Regions from separate parts of the Paenibacillus sp. FSL W8-0919 genome, predicted to be linked through region 1. Evidence: riboswitches for the same ligand, from Rfam matches in the RefSeq annotation. Region 1 holds a riboswitch; the other holds the start of a gene.
The links. A riboswitch is a leader RNA that binds a small molecule or an ion and turns the genes downstream of it on or off. The one in region 1 is predicted to bind cyclic di-AMP.

Region 1 (8,082 bases):
TTGAACGATATATCCATTTTTACAACCATGAACGTTTTCAACAAAAACTAAACAACCTTAGTCCGGTTGAGTACCGAACTAGGGTTGCTTAAGGCTGCTTTTTTAGGCTGTCTACTTGACAGGGTTAAGTTCAGACTCGGGGCTTTTTGCATATTCCAAGGAAGCTCTATTATATCGAGGGCGAATTATATAATGCTGACACCAGCGCTTCCGTAGCCAGCTACGGCAGTAGCGATCGTGATTCCTGAAGCCGTAGCTGAGAATACCATCAGCAAGCGGGTATTGGCCGCTACTGGAATGGCCAGACCGTCCACAAAACCGTTGCTGACTGTACCAAGGGCAAGAACGCCGGTAAGCGGAGGAGCCAGCGTTACAACCGCACCTGGAATTGGGGTGAAAATATTGCTTGTTGCCGGGGCGCTGTACAGCTGTGCTGTGATCGTAACGGTTGTTCCAACCAAGGAGAGCGCTACCGTAGTGCTGAAGGTTGCCGAGATCGCATCAATGGTGCCTGCTCTCGGCGTGTTGAATGCAAAGTCAAGCAGTGTTCCCCCAGCGCCGGTAAGGTCGACGGTTCCGCCAGCCAAGGTGACCGCTGGTCCGGAATTGCCGAAGCCTACCAGTCCGACCGTTCCAACCAACCCGCCGACAAGCGTTGTCAAGGCAAGCGGGATACCGGAAGCGAACGGAATGATGGCGCCTCCGCCAGGTATCCCCGGTACACCCGCAGGTCCTGCAGGTCCGACAGGTCCCGCAGGTCCGACAGGTCCAGCCGGCCCTACCGGTCCAGGGATGCCCTGTGGTCCTGCAGGCCCTGGAATGCCTTGCGGTCCCGCAGGTCCGATCGGCCCAATCGGTCCGACAGGCCCAACCGGTCCAATCCGCCCGCGCGAAACTCTTGGACAGCGGCGCACAAGCACCAGATCCTTTTTACCGTGATCGTGTTTGCCTTTGCCATGATCGTGGCATTTCTTTTTAGCGTGAAGCACTTTTTTCTCTATTTTTTTAGGTGAGCACAATTTCTTTTTTCTAAGAGAACGATCCAAATTCAAGCACCTCCTTTAGATTTGTTCTATACTACGCAACTTTTGCCTTGGGGGCATGGGTTAATAGCGTATTCCTGGTAGAAGGATGCCTATTATTTGCTAGAATGTACGGTTGCCCTATAGTAGGGGGCCCACCGATTCCGTCTGAGACAGGCCCGGCGCGGGCTGAAATGAGCGGGGGATAAAGACAAGCAATAGGATGTCATCCAGCGCACGAAAAAAATTTTTTTTTCGGGGAAGTACGAAGTCTCCTTTGCCACCTTTCGTACCGATCATTAACCGCATGAAAGATCAATGGGATGAACTTCGGGGGCTGGGTGGCGATAATCCTTGCTGTTAAGCGGATTGCACGCTCCGGGCAATATACCGAGATGAGCTGCCGCCCCCCCAATCCTCGGTTAACGGAAGCATGAGGTCACCTTCGTACCGGCATGGAAATGACTCCTGAAAGGGATCAAAAATGCGCGAAACGGGTTTGACTTTTCCTGGGTTTCCTTTTATCATGAACACACGCTTAGTTTCCGGCATGCACATGACGGAAAGCGGGGGAACCAGTTTTATCAGGGGCGAGTCACTTGATTTCAGAGTGTAGGGTACCATCTTACCCGAGTCCGTCAGCTAACCTCGTCAGCAGTGGATGGGTCTTTTATACATAACCGATGTTCATAAACAAAGGCCCTTGATTCTCTATAGGGGCCTTTTTCTCTATGTTGACCCCCTGCTGGCGGAGCTGTGTCCAATTCCCCTGTTCGGAGGTCTTTTTTGCGTGGACTTTGAATGGGATGTGAAAGGAGGACGACAGGCTGTAATGTGTCTTCAACTGAAGTGGTCTAGAAGAGGCGCTGTAGTTAGAGCAACAGGGCGATGCAGGAGTTCGGTCCCTTGAAGCCTGATGATGGTGCGCGGGGACAAGAGCTTCAAAAATCCCCAGTAAATCTATCTATAAACTTTGTTATTTGCGTGTCGTTGATTGTTCAACTGGTTACTTAAGCTCATCGAGTTGATGCCGGGTGTTTAAGAAATTCTTTGGGTCATTATCGAGGATTATAGGAGTTCATGTGATTAACGAAAGGTTGTGGAAGGATTTGAAGAAAGTGATTGTGCTGGTTTGGTGTTTGATTATGGTGGTATCCTTGGCCGCTTGCGGCGAGAAAGGGAGCACGCTGGAGCAGGCGATTGAACGTGGGTATGTCACGGTCGGCTTTGCGAATGAGAAGCCGTACGCTTACAAGGAGGCGAACGGCGAGCTTACCGGCGAGGCGGTCGAAATTGCCCGCGTCATTCTGGAGCGCCTTGGCATCAAGGAAATGAGGGGGGAGCTTACCGAATTCGGGTCGCTTGTAGCGGGGCTGCAAGCCGACCGGTTCGACATGATAACGGCCGGGATGTTCATTAATCCGGAACGCTGCTCGGCAGTCTTGTTCGCCGATCCGGAGTACAGTATCGGGGAAGCGCTGGCGGTAAAGAAGGGGAATCCGCTCGGGCTTGGAAGCTATGCAGATGTTGCCAAGGATGATGATGCCAAGGTCGCCGTCATGACCGGTGCCGTCGAGATCGGATACATGGAGAAGTCGGGCATTCCTTCCGAGCGCATTGTCCAGGTGCCTGATCAGGCTTCGGCAATCAGTGCGCTGCAGGCGGACCGTGTGCAGGCAATCACGATGACGGGACCGTCGCTGCAGGCAATGCTGGATTCCGCAAGCGATGAGAGCATCGAGCGCGTAACCGACTTTGAGCAGCCGGTCATTGACGGTGAAAGCGTGCGCGGGTACGGCGCGACCGCATTTCGGAAAGCGGACACCGAATTTCAGGAAGCCTATAATGCGGAGCTGCAAAAAATGAAAGAATCCGGCGAGCTCCTGGAAATCTTGCAGCAGTTCGGATTTACCGAGGAAGAGCTGCCGGGCGACATGACAGCGGCTGCGCTCTGCGGGAAATAGCATGCCGAACTCCTGGATTGAGTTCCTTCCCACACTGTTGAAGGGCGCGGAAATTACGGTCCTGGTCGCGATATTTTCCGCCATGCTTGCGATTGTTGCAGCCTTTGCGGCAGGACTATCCCGGTTATCCAAGCTGTGGATCCTGCGCACGCTAGCCGCTGTTTATGTGGAGGTCTTTCGGGGTACCTCCCTGCTTGTTCAGCTATTCTGGCTGTACTTCGCCCTTCCGTTCATCGGCATCGAGCTTCCGAAAATGCTGGCGGCTATTTTGGCAATCGGGCTCAACTTCGGTGCGTACGGCTCGGAGATTGTCCGCAGTGCGGTGCTCGCGGTACCCAAAGGTCAATGGGAGGCAGCGGTCGCGCTCAACCTGAAGCCCTGGCAGCGGATGTTGAACGTGATTTTGCCGCAAGCAACGCTTAGGATGCTGCCGCCGTTCGGGAACCAGCTGGTGGAGCTGATTAAGTCAACGTCGCTCGTCTATTTCATCACGATGGCGGATCTGACCTATCAGGCGATGGTGCTCCGCAACAACTATATTGCCTGGACGACGGAAATTCTTGCGCTGCTGCTCCTGTTGTACTTTGTGATCGCTACGCTCGTTGCGGTGGCGGTCCGGCTGCTCGAGCGGAAATTGACGGCGGGGAGGATGTAGCCTATGTGGGATTGGAATTATGCATTTGATATTTTACCGGAGCTGCTGCGGGCGCTCCAAATGACCGTATGGGTAACGCTCTGTGCGTTCGTGGTTGCGCTTATTGTTGGGTTGCTGCTGGCTTTTGCCGCGCGGAGCCGATTTAAGCCACTGTCGCTGATCACCAAAGGAATCATTGAGTTTATCCGAAACACGCCGCTGCTCGTGCAAGTCTTCTTTCTGTATTACAGTCTGCCGCTCCTAATGGGCATCTCGATCCCCGCCTTCTATGCTGGAGTGATCGGACTGGGGCTGCATTACAGCACCTATTTGTCCGAGGTGTACCGATCAGGCATTGAAGCGGTACCGAAGGGGCAGTGGGAGGCGGCAACGGCGCTGAATTATACGAAGGCCCAGACCTGGCGCAGCATCATATTGCCGCAGGCGGTACCGCCGATCATCCCGGTGCTGGGGAACTATTTGATCGTGATGTTTAAGGAAACGCCGATTTTGTGTGCGATTACGCTGGTGGAAATGATGATGACGGCTAAAAATATCGTGTCCCAGTCCTTTCGGGCGTTCGAGCCGTACACGCTGGTCGGAATTTTATTCCTGATCATCAGTTATATCGCGTCGCTGCTGGTTCAAAGGCTGGAAAAGCGCATGAATCTGCAGCGGGGACAATGAGGAGGGAAAGCGATGAATGCAGTTGTGATCGACGAACAGGAGGAGGCCCTGCCGTCCCGGACGGAGGAAAAGCCTTCAACCGGTATGCAGCCGATCGTGAGATATAAAGGGGTCACCAAATCCTTCGGCGAGCTGCAGGTACTCAAAGGCATCGATTTGGAGATCCAGCCCGGAGAGAAGGTGGCCGTGATCGGTCCGAGCGGTTCGGGGAAGACGACGCTGGGCCGGATGCTGATGACGCTCGAGGAGCCGACCGAAGGCACGATCGAGGTCGACGGCGAGCTGCTCTGGCATATGTACCATAAGGGAAAGCTCGTCCTGGCGGACGAAAAGCATCTGCACCGGATGCGATGCAATGTCGGAATGGTGTTCCAGCATTTCAATCTGTTCCCGCACATGAATGTGCTGCGAAACGTTACCGAGGCTCCGCGCAAAGTGCTCGGCTTGTCCAAGGAAGAAGCGGAGGAACGTGCAGTGTCCATGCTGGGCAAGGTAGGCCTTGCCGATAAGCTGAAGATGTATCCGGCGAATCTGTCCGGGGGACAGAAGCAGCGTGTCGCCATAGCAAGAGCGCTCGTTATGCGGCCGAAGGTGATGGTGTTCGACGAGGTGACGTCCGCACTGGACCCCGAGCTGGTGGGCGAGGTGCTTGCCGTGATCCGGGAGATCGCCGAGGAAGGCGAGATGGCGATGCTGCTGATTACGCATGAGATGGATTTCGCTAAAGAGATTGCCGACCGGGTGATCTTCGGCGCCGATGGCCGGATTGTCGAGCAGGGAACGCCGGAGGAGATTTTCGATCATCCGAAGAGCGAACGGCTGCGGAGCTTTTTGCAGCGCTTCCGCTCCGGTCGCGATTAAAACGTGGTGATGAATCAGGAAGGGGGGGGTGATTCCTATGGCAGTTGAGACACGTACCGAAATCATTTACCGAAGACCGGAAGCGCAGGACGGCACCCGGATCTGGGAGCTTGTCCGCGACACGGGTTCACTCGATCTGAACTCCCCGTATTGCTATATCCTGCTGGGCGATTATTTCAACGATACCTGCATGATCGCCGAGCATGAAGGGGAGATTGTCGGATTTATCTCTGCATTTCGTTCGCCACGAAATCCCGAGACGCTGTTTGTATGGCAGGTGGCGGTGGCGAGCTCGCATCGGAGGCAGGGAATCGCCCGGACGATGCTGGAGAGCATTCTGAACCAACCGGCTTGCCGCGGTGTCCGATTTATTGAGGCGACCGTTTCGCCCAGTAATATCGCATCCCGGCGGTTATTTCTCGGCTTTGCCGAAGAGAAGTCGATCCCCAGCACGGTAACCGTCGGTTACGGGGCGGATCTGTTCCCGGATGGAACGATCCATGAGGATGAGCCGCTGTTCGTGATTGGCCCTTTTTTCAATGACATTTAAACAAAATGGAGGGAAATATGGACAACCAAGTCATGGAGATGCCGAAGCTTACGGTGTTTGACAAGCTGGAGTCGGAAGTAAGAAGCTATTGCCGCAGTTTTCAGACTGTTTTTGACAGGGCTAAAAATGCAAGGCTCTGGGATACCCGGGGCAATGCGTATATTGATTTCTTCGCCGGTGCCGGCGCGCTGAATTATGGACATAACAATGAAAGGATCCGCCAAAAGCTGGTGGACTATATGATGCATGACGGAGTTACGCACAGCCTGGACATGGCCACGGACGCGAAGGAGCACTTTCTGATCCGATTTGAGGAAGTCATTCTGAAGCCGAGAGGTTGGAACCACAAAGTGATGTTCCCCGGGCCAACAGGCACCAATGCGGTTGAAGCCGCGTTGAAGATCGCCCGGAAGGTGACCGGACGCTCTACGGTATTGTGCTTCACGAACGCCTTCCACGGCATGTCGCTAGGCTCGCTCGCCGTAACGGGAAATGCCTTCAAACGCCAGGGGGCCGGCGTCGATCTGAGCCATTCGGTATTTATGCCTTATGACGGATACTTTGGCGAAGACGTGGATACGATGGCATATATGGAGAAGCTCCTGGATGATCCCGGAAGCGGGATACCGCTTCCGGCTGCAGTCATCGTGGAGGCGGTTCAGGGGGAAGGCGGGTTGAATGCCGCCAGCAATGAATGGCTGCAGCGTCTTTCCCGTCTGTGCAAGGAAAAAGGCATACTGCTCATTCTGGACGACATCCAGATGGGATGCGGAAGAACCGGAACCTTCTTCAGCTTCGACGATGCCGGCATCGAGCCGGACATTATCTGCCTGTCCAAATCAATTGGAGGATACGGCCTGCCAATGGCCATCACGCTGATGAAACCCGAGATCGACATTTGGCAGCCGGGCGAGCATAACGGCACCTTCCGGGGCAACAACCTTGGCTTTATTGCCGCCGCGGAGGCGCTCGATTATTGGGCGACGGAGGAGTTCAAGCTTGAAATCGGCATCCGGAGCAGCCGGATTCGGGAGACACTGGAGAGCATGACGAGGGAATGTTCTCTGGGCGGTGAGATTCGCGGACGGGGAATGATTCAAGGGATTGCCTTTGATAGACCTGAGCTTGCGGGCAGACTGTCGGAAATCGCCTTCGAGCAGGGCTTGATCATGGAGACATCCGGCCCGCATGGTGAAGTGGCGAAGCTGATGCCGCCGCTGACGATCGAGATGAGCACATTGAACGAGGGGTTGGAAATGTTAGAAACCAGCATGAAGCGTTTATCTATTGAGGAGGGCTAATGATGATTGTGAAGCATTTGGAGGACATTATGGATTCGAAGGACGATATCGATACGGAGACATGGAATTCTAGAAGGCTTCTGCTGGCCAGGGACGGGATGGGCTTCTCTCTGCATGATACGCTGATTAAAGCCGGAACAGAGACCCTGATCTGGTATAAACATCATGTCGAAGCCGTGTACTGCGTCGAAGGCGAGGGCGAAATCGAAGTAGTCGGGGGAGAGACCTACCTGATTGAGCCCGGAATGATGTACGCGCTTGACGGACATGAGAAGCATTACCTCAGAGCCCGTTCCCAGATGCGCATGGTGTGTGTGTTCAACCCGCCGCTTACCGGTGCCGAAGTGCATGACGAAGAAGGCACGTACCCGCTGTTATCCTCTATTACGGACTAAGGAGATGATAAGTGATGAGCTATAGCCAAGAATCGACCCTGCAGGATAAGGAATTGGATCTGTACCCTTCGAGGCAGCATGCGGAGCCTAGAATCTTAGAGCGACAGGACCCGGTTGTTCATTCGGAGTGGACACCTGACGCCGCATTGTCGAAGGAGCAGTCCGATTTCTATGAGCGTAACGGCTATTTGTTCCTGGAGGGGTTCTTCGGTGGACAGGAATTGAGCCATTATCAGAAGGAAGCCCGTGAATTGCAGGTAACAGCGGGGACGTCCGAAGACGAGGAGGTGATCCGGGAGCCCGGCGGAAACGAGGTTCGATCCGTTTTTGCGGTGCATAAGAGCAATCCGGTATTCCAGGAGCTGTCAAGGCACCCGCGTTTGCTGGCGATCGTGGAATATCTGCTGGGAAGCGAGACCTACATCCATCAGTCCCGGATTAACTATAAACCGGGGTTTACCGGGAAGGAGTTCTACTGGCACTCGGATTTCGAAACCTGGCATGTCGAGGACGGCATGCCTAGAATGAGGGCGCTCAGCTGCTCCATAGCCCTTGAGGACAACTATCATTTCAATGGTCCGCTCATGGTCGTTCCGGGCTCCCACAAAGAATTCGTGTCCTGTATCGGAAAGACGCCGGACAATCACTTCAAGGATTCGTTGCGGAAA
Region 2 (8,082 bases), 890 kb from region 1:
TCGAAGGCCGCTTGACCGTTCAGGAGTATCTGCGGCTGGATGAGGCGCTCATTCAAACGGCGTTTCTGCAATGGACGGCCGAGCAAGACCAGCTCCTTAGCGAATTATGCGGCCGATTCATCCATCGGAAGCTCTATAAATATATAGAAATCGACACCGGCAATCCGGAGACAATCGACGCCATCCGCCAGGCGTTTCGGGAGGCGGGTCTTGATCCCGCGTATGATGTGGAGATTGATTTTCCGACCGATCTTCCTTATGATAAGTTTCATTCGGGCATGCCGTTGAACGAGAAGCAAATTCTGCTGCTGGACCGGCATGACCAACTTCGGGAAATTTCCGAGGTGTCCGATATCGTACGCTCCATTAGCGGGATCCATAAGGGCCGGAATTATCTATATTACCCAGAGGAGAGGGTAGAGCCGCTGCTTGACCGGATGCCGGCCGAAGTTGCGGATTTATTTCGCAGGCAGGGATGAGTCCGTTATATTCGATGGACCATGGCTTGGATCATGGATGGACCTGGTTCAAGGCCGGACGCACGAGGCATTGATAATGGACAACCATAGAACTGAATGATAAAGATTATGCTGGATAAGATACGATCAAGGATCGACAAGAAAGGAGTGGGAGAGAATATGCTGTTCGACACACACACCCATCTGGATGCTCCCCAATTCGACGAGGACCGGGAGGAAACCATTGCCCGGGCGCTTGAAGCCGGCGTCAGCCGGATGATCAATATCGGATTTAATCGTGAAACGATTCCGACCACGATGAAGTTGGCGGAGACGTATGATTTTATATATGCGGCGGTAGGCTGGCATCCTGTGGATGCGATCACGATGGAGGAGGGCGACCTGGAATGGATCGCTTCACTCTGCAGTCATGAGAAAGTCGTTGCGATCGGGGAGATCGGCCTCGATTATCATTGGGATACGTCTCCGAAGGAGGTGCAGCACCGGGTGCTGCGCAGCCAAATCGGACTGGCCCGGGAGCTCCGTATGCCGATTGTAATTCATAATCGTGATGCGCATGAGGATATCGTGAAGATTTTGAAGGAAGAGAAGGCTCATGAGGTTGGCGGCGTGATGCATTCGTTCTCAGGCAGCTGGGAAACGGCCAAGCTATGCCTGGATATGGGCTTTCATATTTCGTTCGGCGGGCCGATCACGTTCAAAAACGCCAAGCAGCCGAAGGAGGTTCTGGCCAAGGTTCCGCTCGATCGTCTGCTCATTGAAACGGACTCGCCTTACCTGACACCACACCCCTTCCGAGGGAAGCGAAATGAGTCCGCTTATGTGAAATTGGTGGCCGAGACGGCAGCCGAAATTCGAGGCATGTCCTTCGATGAACTGGTCCAAATTACCACTAAAAATGCCCTGGAACGATTTGGCATTTCGTGAAAACGGGAGCAAAAGCGATGAAATAGTGAGGAATTGCGATTAATTAAAGTTTTTTAACCTGAAAAGACGATTGTTTTACAATTTTTTAACCATTTACATCAAAAAATGTGCTTGATTGTTCCTTTACAACCTGCATGGAAACAGGATATCATCTTTTCAGTGATAAGAAGCTGCAAGTTTGCAAGCTGAAACTTCAGCGATCATATTTCATGAACCGTCTCGCTTAATCTCCGAAGTCTGGGGAACGGGGGAACCGATACTGCCGTGCATGGTAAACTGTCGTGCACGAGCCGTATATGATTTCTTTATCGGGTCTTTGGGGTGAATGTGAAGGTCCTCGCCATGAGCGGGCGACCGGATCTAGGGCGTCTCTCTTACGTCCGAACCCGACAGCTAACTCCGTAAGCGAAGTAAGAGGGGAATTCTCGTGCATACCATTTCCATGATTTCAATCATCAGGAAGCCACGTTAGAGCCTCTAGTACTCTTTCACGCTGGCTTCTTTTATTTTTGAATATTGGAGAAGGTGTCGTCATACTGTTGGTAAACAGGAGGTGATTCCTAGTGGTGAACGGGAAGACGGGGATTGACGCAGGGCGTTAGATAGATAGCAGCACGCCTTGCGAGAATAACTGCTATAGTCACGTCAAAGGCATTCATGCGTTACCTAAGACGGCGGGACTATGAAGGAGGATGGAATAGTGGGCATTTTTCAACCTGAAGAAACCCATGAATCACAATCATCCAGCATGTCTTACGCATTGCGATGGAAGCATGAGAATTTGCGTCAATTGATGATGCTCGGCGCCATGGGGGCTGTTACGGTATCACTTCTCGTATCGCTGGTTATCCATGATCAATCGGGCAAGCAAGTTCAAATTGTGGTCGATGGCCGCGTAACCACGGTAGAAACCAGAGGATCGTTGCTTCAGGAATTGCTGGATGAGCAAGCGATCACGCTGAATCCGCAGGATCAGGTCTCGATGCCTTTAAACGGGACGATCCAGGATGGGGACCGGATTATCATTGACCGTGCAATCCCAGTTAAAGTAACAGTAGGGGGCACCACCAAAACCATATTCACGACCCAGGACACGGTCGATAGTGTACTCAAAGAAGCTGGCATTACGATCAAGGGTGAAGATATAGTAAAGCCGTCACAGGACACCAAGCTTACCAGTGATATGGACATTCAAATCGTTCGGGTTACGAAGCAGACCGTATCGGAGAAGGAGAACCGTGAGTTCCGCGTCATCAAGACTGCGGATCCGTCGCTGGAGCGCGGTGATAACCGTGTCATTCAGCGGGGCGAGCCGGGCGTTCTCGTTCATCACTACGAGAAGGTGTACCATAACGGCAAGCTCGTATCCAAGACGAAGGTCTCGCAAGAGGTCGAGCGTAAGACGAAGGACAAAATTATTGCCGTAGGCACGAAGAAGGTAGAGAAGCCTGTCGTGCTTCAAGCGGCAGCGACTCCAAATGTGAAGTCTGCCCCAGCGAAGCTTACGGGCACTAGAAAGGTATCCACCGCCAAAGCGACGGAGAATAACGTCATCTCCAGAGCGGGTGTTGATTTCAAATACCAGAAAGTGCTGAATAATGTTTCAATGACCGCATATTCCGCTGAGCAGGCGGGAATCGGAACCCGCACGGCTTCCGGAACACGGGTAACCGAGGGCCGGACGATTGCAGTTGATCCGAGCATCATTCCGATCGGCTGGTGGGTGTACATCGAAGGCATTGGCTTCCGCCGTGCAGAGGATACCGGCGGAGCGATTAAGGGACATAAAATTGATGTGTATTACGATTCGCTGAAAGCGGCCATGAACTTTGGCCGGAAATCGGGGCGCACCGTTTATGTGATCGGTCCCGTAAAGCCTGATTTGAACTAATGAATCCCAATTTCTAATGACATTGCCATTCTAATGCTAACGAATTTAGCTTATAATAGATCATAATGAAGAAGAGGAGAAACTCCTCTTCTTTTGTTTTGCGGCGTATTGGTCGCATTTTTGGGGCCATCATGTAAAAAATACGCCGTATGGTTTCAGCCGATGCCGATTCAAGGAGAACGGTCGGACAGGCGGTATGTGTCCTTTTGGGAAGGAAGAGAGAACGTTATGATCCGAGAAGTAATTGTGGTTGAAGGCAGGGACGATACGGTAGCGATCAAGCGTGCGGTGGATGCCGACACGATCGAGACCGGCGGCTCTGCTATTAATAAGCATACGCTGCGCCGTATTGCCCTCGCGAAGGAGCGCAGGGGGGTTATTATCCTGACAGACCCCGATCATGCAGGGGAACGGATTCGCAAGATCATCGACCGTCATGTCCCCGGCTGCAAGCACGCCTTCATACCGGAGGCGGATGCGACGCGCAAGGGCGATATCGGAGTCGAGAACGCATCTCCGGAGGCTATACGTCATGCCCTGGATCGCGTCCACACCTCATTTGAGGGGGCGGAGAGTCAGATCAGCCTGGAGGATATGATCGATGCGGGGCTGACGGCTCATCCGGAGGCTGCAGCCCGGAGAATGTTCATGGGAAATGTCCTGGGTATCGGGTATTGCAACTCCAAGCAGTTCCATAAACGTATGGCGATGTTTCAAATATCGCGTGAAGAGTTTCTGGCGGCGCTTGCGCAGCTGGAAGAGGGAGGCCAAAGCTGATATGAACCGGATGGAAGATATATCGACACCTAGACGCACGAAGGAGATCATTGCCCGCCATGGCTTTTCCTTTAAGAAGAGCCTGGGACAGAATTTTCTGATCGACCAGAATATTTTGGGCAAGATTGTGGAGGCGGCCGGCCTTGATAAAGAGAAAGGTGCGCTTGAGATCGGTCCCGGCATCGGGGCGTTAACAGAGAAGCTGGCTCAGATGGCCGGAGCCGTTACCGCAGTAGAGATCGATCAGCGCCTGATTCCGATTCTTAAGGAAGTGCTGGAGCCTTACGATAACGTTAAAGTTCATCATGGAGATGTCCTTAAGGTGGATCTGCACGAGCTGTTCCGCCAGGATTTCGCGGAGGTGGGGAAGGTAAGCGTTGTCGCCAATCTGCCGTATTACGTGACGACCCCTATTCTGATGAAACTGCTGGAAGAGAAGCTGCCGCTGGAGAATATTGTGGTCATGATTCAGAAAGAGGTCGCCGAGCGGATGGCCGCAGCGCCGGGAAGCAAGGATTACGGAAGCCTCAGCATTGCAGTTCAATATTACAGCGAGCCGAAGCTCGTCTGCATCGTTCCGCATACCGTGTTCATCCCGCAGCCCAATGTGGAATCGGCCGTCATTCGGCTCGCGGTAAGGGAGGAGCCTCCGGTTTCGGTTGAGGATGAGTCCTTTTTCTTCGAGGTGGTTCAAGCCTCATTCGCCCAGCGGCGAAAGACGATTGCCAACAACCTGAAGAGCCGGTTCTTCGCCGATGAAGGACGCGAGCGGCTGGAGCAGCTGCTGGAGGAAGCGGGGCTCGATCCGAAGCGCAGGGGAGAGACGCTGAGCATCGAGGAGTACGCACGGCTGAGCAATGTCCTGTTTGAGGCGGGGATTCGTTAGAAACGGAACGAAGTGTGGTCTGTTCATGGCTTTAGGATATTCAATCAGGTCAAGGCAAGCCGCCTGAGGGAAAATTGCCGCCATGACGAACCAATGGCTCCATTAGCCCATACCATAGGGTAGGGGTGATGTTGTGATGAACTTGGGAGACTTGGTCGTTCGTAAATCCTACGGCGGCGATGTAACGTTCCGGGTAGAAGGATTGCGGCATAATCTTATCGTCATCAAAGGCACGGAATTCCGGCTGCTGGCCGACGCTCCCGCCGATGACCTGATCCAGGTACCGCATCCCGCCGTAAGCGAGCGAACGAAGCAGGCACAGATTAAGGCGAATGAGACGCTGGAGAGCCTGCAGAAGCGCCGACAGGAAGAAAGTGAGCGGCAGCTGAAGAGCCTTAGGAATAACGGCGGCCCGCAGGCTGCTAAAGGATATTTCGACGTTCCGGGCAAGGTCCTGCATCTGGACGGGGATCCCCAGTATCTGAAGAAGAGCATGGCGCTTTATAACCAGCTTCGGGTCCCTGCGGAAGGCCATTATGTGAATGAATCGGCGATGGCCGATACGTTGTATCGGCTCCTTCCGCGGGTTCGACCCGATATCGTCGTGATTACAGGTCATGACGGGGTTCTTAAGCGAAGACAGCCGTATGATTTATACAGTCTGGACAGCTACAAAAATTCGCATAACTTCGTATCGGCGATCCAGGTGGCCCGGCAATATGAGCGGAACCTGGATACCTTGGTTATCGTGGCTGGAGCGTGCCAGTCGCATTTTGAAGCGCTGCTGCAGGCAGGAGCCAATTTTGCGAGCTCGCCGGGCAGAATTCTCATCCATGCCCTAGACCCGGTCTATGTGGCCGCCAAGACCGCCTATACGTCGGTTCGGGAAACGGTCAACCTCAACGATGTAATCCACCATACAATCAGCGGCAGTCAAGGCGTAGGCGGAATTGAGACCAGGGGCAGCTACAGGATCGGCCTGCCGAGCCTCCAGGATCTGTCGACATTGAAAGTAACGCCTTCCGTCAGCTAAGCGGTGCTTTGTTCGGCGAGGCATTCGAATGCGAAGACGCAAGGATGATGAAGAACCGAATATAGGCTGAGAAAACCCCGGGCACCGGGGTTTTTTTACTTTGTTCTATACGGTGAAGAAAATTGTCAAATATCATACATAAAGCTTGTCGATTTAGCGCATATTAATGCAAATGGAAATGAGATTTGCCGGGCTAAAAAAAATACATTGACAACGTATTTTTGATGCTGATATAATTAATGTTTTTGATTTGACAAAATGCTGGAAGTTCGGTATAATGGACAAGGAAAGAGGTGGTCGTCGACAATGGCTAAAAATGCGCTGTTGGAAATCAAACGCAGTCTCGATGCCCATTTAGGGCAAAAAATTACGCTTCGGGCTAACGGTGGCCGCCGTAAGACCGTCGAGCGTACTGGTGTTTTGGAAGAAACGTACCCTTCTGTTTTCATTGTTAAGCTGGATCAAGACCAGCAGACCTTTAAACGCGTGTCTTACAGTTATGCCGATATTCTGACCGAAACCGTGGAAATCATGGTGACCGGCGATGACAACCAGATGCGAATCACCTATATCAAGTCATAACGACATGACGATATGTCACGAGAGAACAGCCTTCGTTAGCGGAGGCTGTTTTTGTTTTCCCTGGAGGGTTCCGGGTCAAGCAGGGATCATGGGGCGTATATCTGCCTTATAGAGCAGGGGGCCGAGGCAGGCTCTTTTACCGCCCGGCTTTCGCATAATCAGGAGAGGATGCCATCGACAGCCTGGAATGAGAGGAGATCCGGGTAGGCATACTAACCGGGAGCGGATCTTCTGCAGCGAACAACTTCCGGTGCCTGGGCAGAGGGATGATGCGAGCTGATTCGATGATGTCCGGTGGACCGAGGCTTGCTCGCTGAGGATGCGCTCGTCACTGCCGTTATGATCACGAAATCATCCAAGGAGGCGTTTAGGATGGGCCGGAGAAGACGCAGTATCATGTCAGAGCAGCTCAAGACTGAATTGGCAAAAGAGCTTGGATTCTACGATACGGTGGAGAAGGAAGGCTGGGGCGGCATTCGCGCGAAGGACGCCGGCAATATGGTAAAACGCGCGATTGAGCTTGCGGAGCGGGCTGCCAAGAAATCCGATCTCTAATCTGTTCGTAAGTGAATGCGGCAAGCAGCCCTCCGGTGACGGAGGGCTCTCTGTTCAGATCGGAAGACGTAAAACCGGGTCCATGACTTCGAAGCCCGAGTTTGTTAAGATAGAGGCAATAGAAGTTTTTCTCTGGATATGGTAAGTTCATGCATAGGGAAAAGCTAAGGATAGGTGAACGTTCTTGAAAATATACGAAAAAGCACCGGCCAAAATCAACCTGATGCTGGATGTGCTCCATAAGCGCCCGGATGGGTTCCATGAGGTGGAAATGGTCATGACCATGATTGACCTTGCCGACCGGCTCGAAATGTCGGAGCAGAAGCGGGACACCATCATCATAACGTCCCAGGCGGGTTACATCCCTCTGGACGAGAAGAATTTGGCCTTTCAGGCAGCAAGACTCATTAAAGAGCGCTACGACGTGCGGAAAGGTGTACATATCCACCTCGACAAAAAAATTCCGGTAGCAGCGGGACTGGCAGGAGGCAGCAGCGATGCGGCGGCGACCTTGCGGGGACTAAACCGCCTCTGGGGGTTGAATATCCCGAAAGAGGAGCTGCTTAAGCTTGGAGCTGAGCTCGGCTCCGATGTGCCCTTCTGCGTGAGCGGCGGAACCGCCCTGGCTACCGGGCGAGGCGAGGTGCTGAAGCCGATCCCGAGTCCGCCTCAGTGCTGGGTAATCGTGGCGAAGCCGCCGATCAACGTATCGACGGCAGAGGTATACGGACGACTGCGCAGTGATCAAATCCAGGCGCACCCGTCGGCGGAGCGGATGATCGGGGCGCTCGAGCAGGGCAGCTTCCACCAGATGTGCAAAGAGCTCGGAAACGTGCTGGAGGAGGTTACCTTGAAGATGCATCCGGAGGTTCAGCAGCTGAAGGAAGGCATGCTGAAGCTGGGCGCGGATGGCGCGCTAATGTCCGGCAGCGGCCCGACGGTCTTCGGTCTG

Region 2: it holds a riboswitch for cyclic di-AMP, as region 1 does, so the genes downstream of both, NST44_RS04995 (ubiquitin-like domain-containing protein) here and ehuB (ectoine/hydroxyectoine ABC transporter substrate-binding protein EhuB) in region 1, are expected to answer to the same signal.

Annotation. Positions count from the first base shown of each region.
Region 1 is NZ_JBBOPV010000001.1:2,054,819-2,062,900, forward strand. Features, by position in the region: gene NST44_RS08925 (IS3 family transposase) at 1-92, shown strand, start outside; gene NST44_RS08930 (exosporium glycoprotein BclB-related protein) at 186-989, opposite strand; cyclic di-AMP (ydaO/yuaA leader) riboswitch at 1,548-1,694, shown strand; gene ehuB (ectoine/hydroxyectoine ABC transporter substrate-binding protein EhuB) at 2,132-2,986, shown strand; gene ehuC (ectoine/hydroxyectoine ABC transporter permease subunit EhuC) at 2,988-3,641, shown strand; gene ehuD (ectoine/hydroxyectoine ABC transporter permease subunit EhuD) at 3,645-4,307, shown strand; gene ehuA (ectoine/hydroxyectoine ABC transporter ATP-binding protein EhuA) at 4,320-5,168, shown strand; gene ectA (diaminobutyrate acetyltransferase) at 5,206-5,718, shown strand; gene ectB (diaminobutyrate--2-oxoglutarate transaminase) at 5,736-7,019, shown strand; gene NST44_RS08965 (ectoine synthase) at 7,022-7,414, shown strand; gene thpD (ectoine hydroxylase) at 7,429-8,082, shown strand, end outside.
Region 2 is NZ_JBBOPV010000001.1:1,160,225-1,168,306, reverse strand. Features, by position in the region: gene NST44_RS05005 (HD domain-containing protein) at 1-479, shown strand, start outside; gene NST44_RS05000 (TatD family hydrolase) at 639-1,406, shown strand; cyclic di-AMP (ydaO/yuaA leader) riboswitch at 1,617-1,830, shown strand; gene NST44_RS04995 (ubiquitin-like domain-containing protein) at 2,107-3,297, shown strand; gene rnmV (ribonuclease M5) at 3,526-4,074, shown strand; gene rsmA (16S rRNA (adenine(1518)-N(6)/adenine(1519)-N(6))-dimethyltransferase RsmA) at 4,076-4,960, shown strand; gene yabG (sporulation peptidase YabG) at 5,097-5,993, shown strand; gene veg (biofilm formation stimulator Veg) at 6,300-6,575, shown strand; gene NST44_RS04970 (small, acid-soluble spore protein, alpha/beta type) at 6,948-7,130, shown strand; gene ispE (4-(cytidine 5'-diphospho)-2-C-methyl-D-erythritol kinase) at 7,315-8,082, shown strand, end outside.